DNA from 2 places in the Bradyrhizobium sp. WSM2254 genome. Region 2 is predicted to be linked to the other one. Evidence: riboswitches for the same ligand, from Rfam matches in the RefSeq annotation. Region 2 holds a riboswitch; the other holds the start of a gene.

Region 1 (3,443 bases), on a different contig from region 2:
TGCAGAAGTGGATGTTGGCGGTGTCGTACCAGGTCGCCGGCAGGTTCTCGGTGCGCGGCATGTGACCGCCGATCAGAAGCTGAAGCCGCATCTTCCAGAAGCCGAAGTTCGGGAACGACACGATGGCGCGGCGACCGATGCGCAGCAGATTCTCCAGCACCACACGCGGCTGCCGCGTCGCCTGGAGCGTCTGCGACAGGATCACGTAGTCGAAGGCATCATCGGGATAGTTCACGAGGTCGGTGTCGGCGTCGCCCTGCACCACTGCGAGGCCCTTGGCGACGCAGCGGTTGACGCCCTCGCGCGACAATTCGATGCCGCGGCCATCGATGCCGCGGGTCTCCAGAAGCTGGAGCAGATCGCCGTCGCCGCAGCCGACATCGAGCACCTTCGAGCCCGGCTTGACCATTTCGGCGACGAGCAGATGGTCGGCGCGAAAATGACCTGATCGTTCCGAGTCAAGGCCGCCCAGCGGCAGCACTTCCTGCGCTGACATCCTAACTACCCTTGTGAGCTATTCTTGCCGTTGAGTCCGCGCGCCTTGCCTGCCGATTCCAGGAAGGCGCGGGCGATGTCGAAGAATTCGGGCACGTCGAGCAGGAAGGCGTCATGGCCGCGATCGGTCTCGATCTCGGCAAACGACACCCGCGCGCTCGACGCATTCAGCGCATGCACCAGCGCGCGCGATTCCGAGGTCGGAAACAGCCAGTCGCTGGTGAAGGAGACCACGCAGAAGCGCGTCTTGATGCCGGTGAACGCCTTCGCCAGCACGCCGCCATGGTCGCCGGCGATGTCGAAATAGTCCATCGCGCGCGTCAGATAGAGATAGGAGTTGGCATCGAAGCGCTCGACAAAGGACGAGCCCTGGTAGCGCAGATAGGACTCGACCTGGAAGTCGGCGTCGAACGAGAAGGTCGGCAGTTCGCGATCCTGCATGCGCCGGCCGAACTTGCGATGCAGTGCGGCGTCGGAGAGATAGGTGATGTGCGCAGCCATCCGTGCAACCGCAAGGCCACGATGCGGATGGATGCCATGATCGGCATAGCCGCCATTGTGCCAGTCGGGATCGGCCATCACAGCCTGGCGGCCGAGCTCGTGGAAAGCGATGTTCTGCGCCGAGTGCCGCGTCGAGCAGGCAATCGCCAGCGCGGAATACACGCGCTTGGGGTAGGCCGCCGTCCATTGCAGCACTTGCATGCCGCCCATCGAGCCGCCGACCACCGCGAACAGCGTGTCGATGCCCAGCCGGTCGATCAGCATAGCCTGCGCGCGAACCATGTCGGGGATGGTGATGACCGGGAAATCCAGGCCCCACACCTTTCCGGTCGCGGGATTGATCGAGGCCGGCCCGGTCGAGCCCATGCAGCCACCGATGACATTGGCGCAGATGATGAAGTATTGGCTCGGATCGAGCGGACGGCCCGCACCGACCAATGTTTCCCACCAACCGGGCTTGCCGGTGACGGGGTGCACATTGGCGACATGCTGGTCGCCGGTCAGCGCATGGCAGATCAGGATCGCGTTGGAGCGGTCCGCGTTGAGCTCGCCATAGGTCTGGTAGGCGATCCGGAACGGCGAAAGATCGACCCCGCAGTCGAGCGACAACGGCTGATCGGCGCCGAAATGCGCGACGAGCGAACTCGGATGATCCACCTCATGCGACCGTTCATCGGCACTGATCGCGGGACTGGGAATCGACGTGACGCCAACCATCTCTGACCATCGACCTCGTTTGCGATCGGACTTCCGATCGCGACTGACATCAGGCCATAAAAAACCCGGCCTGAACGATAGGTTCGGCCGGGATCGAAAGCGTCCCCGGCCTGTTTAGCGAGTTTTTTAACGTGGCTGCAAGCCGGCCGGCTCAAATGACCACGGAACAGGCAAAACCTAGCGGCTTGGACGGTTTTCGTCAAGATACGGTCCGGATTGACCAAATTCGTCCCCGTCGCGTCAGCCGAAAAGGCCCAATTTCCCTTTGCATTTCTCTTTGCTTTCGCCGCTCCGACTGCCTAATCAAGACACCGACCGCAGCGGGTCCGACCTGATGGACCCGCATTGGAACGCCTCTCAACAGCACTTGCCAGATATGTCTCAACGTCCGCCCGCGCCACCATCGTTGCAGGAATTGCGCAAGGAGATCGACGCGATCGACGAGGGCATGCATCGCCTCCTGATGCAGCGCGGCGACATCATCGACCGCCTGATCCAGGTGAAGCAGACCCAGGAGGTCGGCTCGGCGTTCCGGCCGGCGCGCGAGGCCGACATGATGCGGCGGATCGTGGAGCGCCATCGCGGCATCCTGCCGCTCGACACGGTCGAGAGCATCTGGCGCGTCATCATCGCGACGTTCACGTACGTGCAGGCACCGTTCGCGGTGCATGCCGACATCTCGGTGAGCGAGCCCGCGATGCGCGATTCCGTGCGATTCCATTTCGGCTTCACCGTGCCTTACGTCGCGCATTTCAGCGCGCAGGCGGCGGTCGAGGCGGTGGCGAAATCCAAGGGCGATCTGGCGCTGGTCTCGGCGACGTCCAGCCGCACCCCGTGGTGGCTGGAGCTGGAAGCCGAAGGCGCACCGAAGATCATCGCGCGGCTGCCTTTCGTCGAACGCGCCGACCATCCGGCCGCGCTGCCCGTGTTCGCGATCTCGCGCGTCGCCGACAGCGCCCTGGTGACGGAGGTGGAGACCTTCAGCGTGCGCGTCTCCGGGTGGAATGCCGAGATCGCGCGGGCGCTGTCGCCGCTCGCCGACATCGTGGCGGTGCCCGATACCGCCTTCGACGGCGCGGCGCTGCTGGTCTCGGTCACGAGCGCGAGCAGCATCGACAAGATCAAGGCTGCCCTGATCGAGGCGGGGGCCTCGGTGCGCTCCACGGCCCTCGTCGGCAGCCACGCAACGCGCTATACGGTGCCCCCGACCGGGTCGAAATCGTAAGTCACGAGCCGCCTGCCATTCCGGAGTTGAAGATGTCCCGCCCCGTGCCGAACCCCGGCATTCTCGATATTGCGCCTTACACGCCCGGCAAGAGCCCGGTGCCGGAGCCGGGCCGCAAGGTGTTCAAGCTCTCGGCCAACGAGACGCCGTTCGGTCCCTCGCCCAAGGCGATCGCGGCCTTTAAGAACGTGGCGGATCATCTGGAAGACTATCCGGAAGGCACCTCGCGGGTGCTGCGCGAAGCCATCGGCCGCAGCTTCGGCCTCGACCCCAACCGCATCATCTGCGGCGCCGGCTCGGACGAGATCCTCAACCTGCTCGCCCACACCTATCTCGGCCAGGGCGACGAGGCGATCTCGACCACGCACGGCTTCCTGGTCTACCCGATCGCGACCATGGCGGTCGGCGCCAGGAACGTCATTGCACAGGAGAAGAACCTCACCTGCGACGTCGATGCCATCCTCAAGGCTGTGACGCCGAAGACGAAGCTGGTGTGGCTCGCCAA
Region 2 (3,443 bases):
CATCCGCCGTACCGCGCCGCGTGACCACGGTCAGGATGAGGCCGGTGAAATAGGCGTGATAGAGATCGGCGACCGCGCGCCAGCGTTTCCATTGGGCGTCCTGCGCGGAGTCGGCTGCGGCGGTCATGTTCGCTCCCGGCTTGTTGTTTTGCGGGAGTGTGTCATCGCGGCTGAGGCGGCGCAACACGCCACACATTCGCTGTCATCGCCCGGCGAAGACCGGGCGATCCAGTATTCCAGAGGCCGTTGTGATTGAATCGAGACGCCGCGGCGTACTGGATGCCCCGGTCAAGCCGGGGCATGACAGTTGGGGATGTGGCTACACCCGAAAATGTTTCGAGAGCTTCAATCCCTGCGCCTGGTAGTTCGAGCCGATGCGCTGGCCGTACATCGCGTCGGGGCGGGCCAGCATCTTCTCGTAGACGAGGCGGCCGACGATCTGGCCGTGCTCGAGGATGAACGGCACTTCGCGCGAGCGCACCTCCAGCACGGCGCGCGATCCCAGCCCGCCGGCGCCGGCATAGCCGAAGCCGGGATCGAAAAAGCCGGCATAGTGCACGCGGAATTCGCCGACCAGCGGATCGAACGGCACCATCTCAGCGGCAAAGTCGGGCGGCACCTGCACGGCCTCTTTCGAGGCGAGGATGTAGAACTCGCCGGGATCGAGGATCAGGCTGCCGTCGGGACGGGCCGAGATCGGCTCCCAGAAGTCCTCGACGGAATAGCCGGAGCGGCGATCGACATCGACGACGCCGGTGTGGCGCTTGGCGCGATAACCGACGAAGCCGCTGGCCTTCTCGCCGGACAGATCGACGGAGACGGCGACGCCGCCGGACAGATCGGCATCGTCGATGTCGACGAGGCGCTCGGACGCATGCAGCGCGTCGAGTTCGTCGGCATTGAGGATGGCGTCACCGGTGCGGAAGCGCACCTGCGAGAGGCGCGAGCCTTCGCGCACCAGCACCGGAAACGTCTTCGGGCTGATCTCGGCATAGAGCGGGCCGTGATATCCGGCGCCGATCATGTCGAAGCGGCGGGTGCCGTCGGCGATCACGCGGGTGAAGACGTCGAGCCGGCCGGTGGAGCTCTTCGGGTTCGCGGCCGCGACGATCTCCGGCGGCAGCGCGAGGCTTTCCAGCAGCGGCACGATGTAGACGCAGTTGGTTTCGAGCACCGCGCCGTCGGCAAGGCTGAACTCGTGCAGCTTCAACTCGTCGATGCGCTCGGCCACCGTGGCGCCGGGACCGGGCAGGAAGCTGGCGCGGACGCGATAGGCGATGTCGCCGAGACGCAAATCGAGGCTCGCCGGCTGGATCTGGCTTTCGACGAAGTCGTAGGCGGGCAGGATGAGGCCGCCCTCCGCCATCGCCGCGATCATGCGGTCGGGCAGGATACCATTGGCGTCGGCGGCAATCGTGAAACTCAACCGGGGGTCCTCGTCAGGGGTCAAACGCATCCGGACATGTGGGAAATACTAGCCTTTTACGGCTATCCGATGGACGCCTTGACGGAAAGGCCATTGCGGAATATGAGCATCACTTATCCCGTGGTGATTTGAGCCGGCCGGCTTGCAGCCACGTTAAATAAGTCGCTAAACAGGCCGGGGACCTCTGTGATCCCGGCCCGTGGATATATCCAGGCCGGTTTTTTTGTGACCGTTTTCGACGAGACGGTCATGTCGGAGGTACCTATGTCGAAGTCGCCTGCTGCTTACCGCCCCGAAACCCGTCTGGTCCATTCCGGCACCCTGCGCTCGCAATTTGGCGAGACGTCGGAGGCGCTGTTCCTGACGCAAGGCTACGTCTACAACAGCGCCGAGGAGTGCGAGGCGCGGTTCAAGGGCGAGGATCCCGGCTTCATCTATTCGCGCTACTCCAACCCCACCATCGCGATGTTCGAGCGCCGCATGATCGAGCTCGAGGGCGCCGAGGCGGCGCGTTCGGCCGCGACCGGCATGGCCGCGGTAACGACCGCGATCCTGGCGCCGCTGAAGGCCGGCGACCACGTGGTCGCCTCCCGCGCGCTGTTCGGCTCGTGCCTCTACGTCATCCAGGACCTGTTGCCGCGCTACGGCATCGAGACCACGCTGGTGGACGGCCTCGATCTCGACCAGTGGCAGCGGGCCTTGCGACCGAACACCAAGACGTTCTTCCTGGAGAGCCCGACCAATCCGACGCTCGACGTGCTCGACATCCCCGGGATCGCCGAGATCGCGCACAAGGGCGGCGCGCGGCTCGTCGTCGACAACGTGTTCGCAACCCCGATCTGGCAGAGCCCGCTCGCGTTAGGGGCCGACGTCGTGGTCTATTCCGCGACCAAGCACATCGACGGCCAGGGCCGCTGCCTCGGCGGCATCATCCTGTCCTCGGAAGCCTTCATCGCCGAGCACCTCCACAATTTCATGCGCCAGACCGGGCCGTCGATCTCGCCGTTCAACGCCTGGGTTCTGCTCAAGGGCCTGGAGACGCTGGCCGTGCGCGTGCGCGCGCAGACCGACACCGCGGCCCGCGTCGCCGAGGTGCTGGCGAGCCATCCCAAAATCTCGCGGCTGATCTATCCCGGCCGCGCCGATCATCCGCAGGCGGCGCTGGTGAAGAAGCAGATGCGCGGCGGCTCGACGCTGGTCGGCTTCGAGGTCAAGGGCGGCAAGGCGGCCGCGTTCCGCGTGCTCAACGAGCTCAAGCTCGCGAAGATCTCGAACAATCTCGGCGACGCCAAGAGCCTCGTCACGCATCCGGCGACCACGACGCATCAGCGCCTGAAGCCGGAAGACCGCGCCGCGCTCGGCATCAGCGAGGGCTTCATCCGCTTCTCCGCGGGGCTCGAGCATGCGGACGATCTGATCGAGGATCTGACGGCGGCGCTGGAGAAGGCGTGAGGGGAGCGAGCAGGGTGGGCAAAGCGAAGCGTTCCCACCATTCACTATTGAGCTAACGATAGATGGTGGGCACGGCGCGCGAAGAGCGCGCCTTTGCCCACCCTACGGCTACGCAGCCGAACTACATCGGCCGGTACGCCCGCACATCCCCGGGCACGTTGACCCCGAGCTTGATCTGGCCGACGGAGCGGATGATGTCGTCGCCGAGCAGCTGGGCGAAGCAGGCATAACCCCAATCGTTCATGTGCAGGCCGTCGGCGATGACGAAGCTCTCGACCGGGATCGATTGGTTCTCGTGCCAGTCGCGCATCACCTCGAAGCGCGGGAAGATGCCGACGTGACGGAGCTCGGCGACCTTGCCGAGCAGCTTCACCATCTTGCCGGCGCTCTCCTTGCGCTGGTTGACGGCCGGCGAATATTGCGGATCGACCAGCACGATATCTGCGCCGCCGGCGGCCTGGATGCGGGAGATGCCGTCCTCGACCATCTTGGCGGTGTCGCCGGGATCGAGATTGCGCAGCACGGCGTTGGTGCCGACCTGCCAGATCACCATATCCGGATGCAC

What was found. Region 2 has a riboswitch for S-adenosylmethionine ahead of A3M7_RS0101485 (O-succinylhomoserine sulfhydrylase). Riboswitches for the same ligand answer to the same signal wherever they lie in the genome.
Region 1: it holds a riboswitch for S-adenosylmethionine, as region 2 does, so the genes downstream of both, A3M7_RS0112725 (homoserine O-acetyltransferase) here and A3M7_RS0101485 (O-succinylhomoserine sulfhydrylase) in region 2, are expected to answer to the same signal.

The regions. Positions count from the first base shown of each region.
Region 1 covers NZ_AXAB01000017.1:156,304-159,746, forward strand. Annotated here, with positions in the region: gene metW (methionine biosynthesis protein MetW) at 1-496, opposite strand, end outside; gene A3M7_RS0112725 (homoserine O-acetyltransferase) at 502-1,713, opposite strand; SAM riboswitch at 1,807-1,886, opposite strand; gene A3M7_RS0112730 (chorismate mutase) at 2,090-2,938, shown strand; gene hisC (histidinol-phosphate transaminase) at 2,971-3,443, shown strand, end outside.
Region 2 covers NZ_AXAB01000001.1:328,316-331,758, reverse strand. Annotated here, with positions in the region: gene A3M7_RS0101495 (hypothetical protein) at 1-127, opposite strand, end outside; gene A3M7_RS0101490 (2'-deoxycytidine 5'-triphosphate deaminase) at 320-1,456, opposite strand; SAM riboswitch at 1,537-1,616, shown strand; gene A3M7_RS0101485 (O-succinylhomoserine sulfhydrylase) at 1,691-2,878, shown strand; gene A3M7_RS0101480 (SGNH/GDSL hydrolase family protein) at 3,000-3,443, opposite strand, start outside.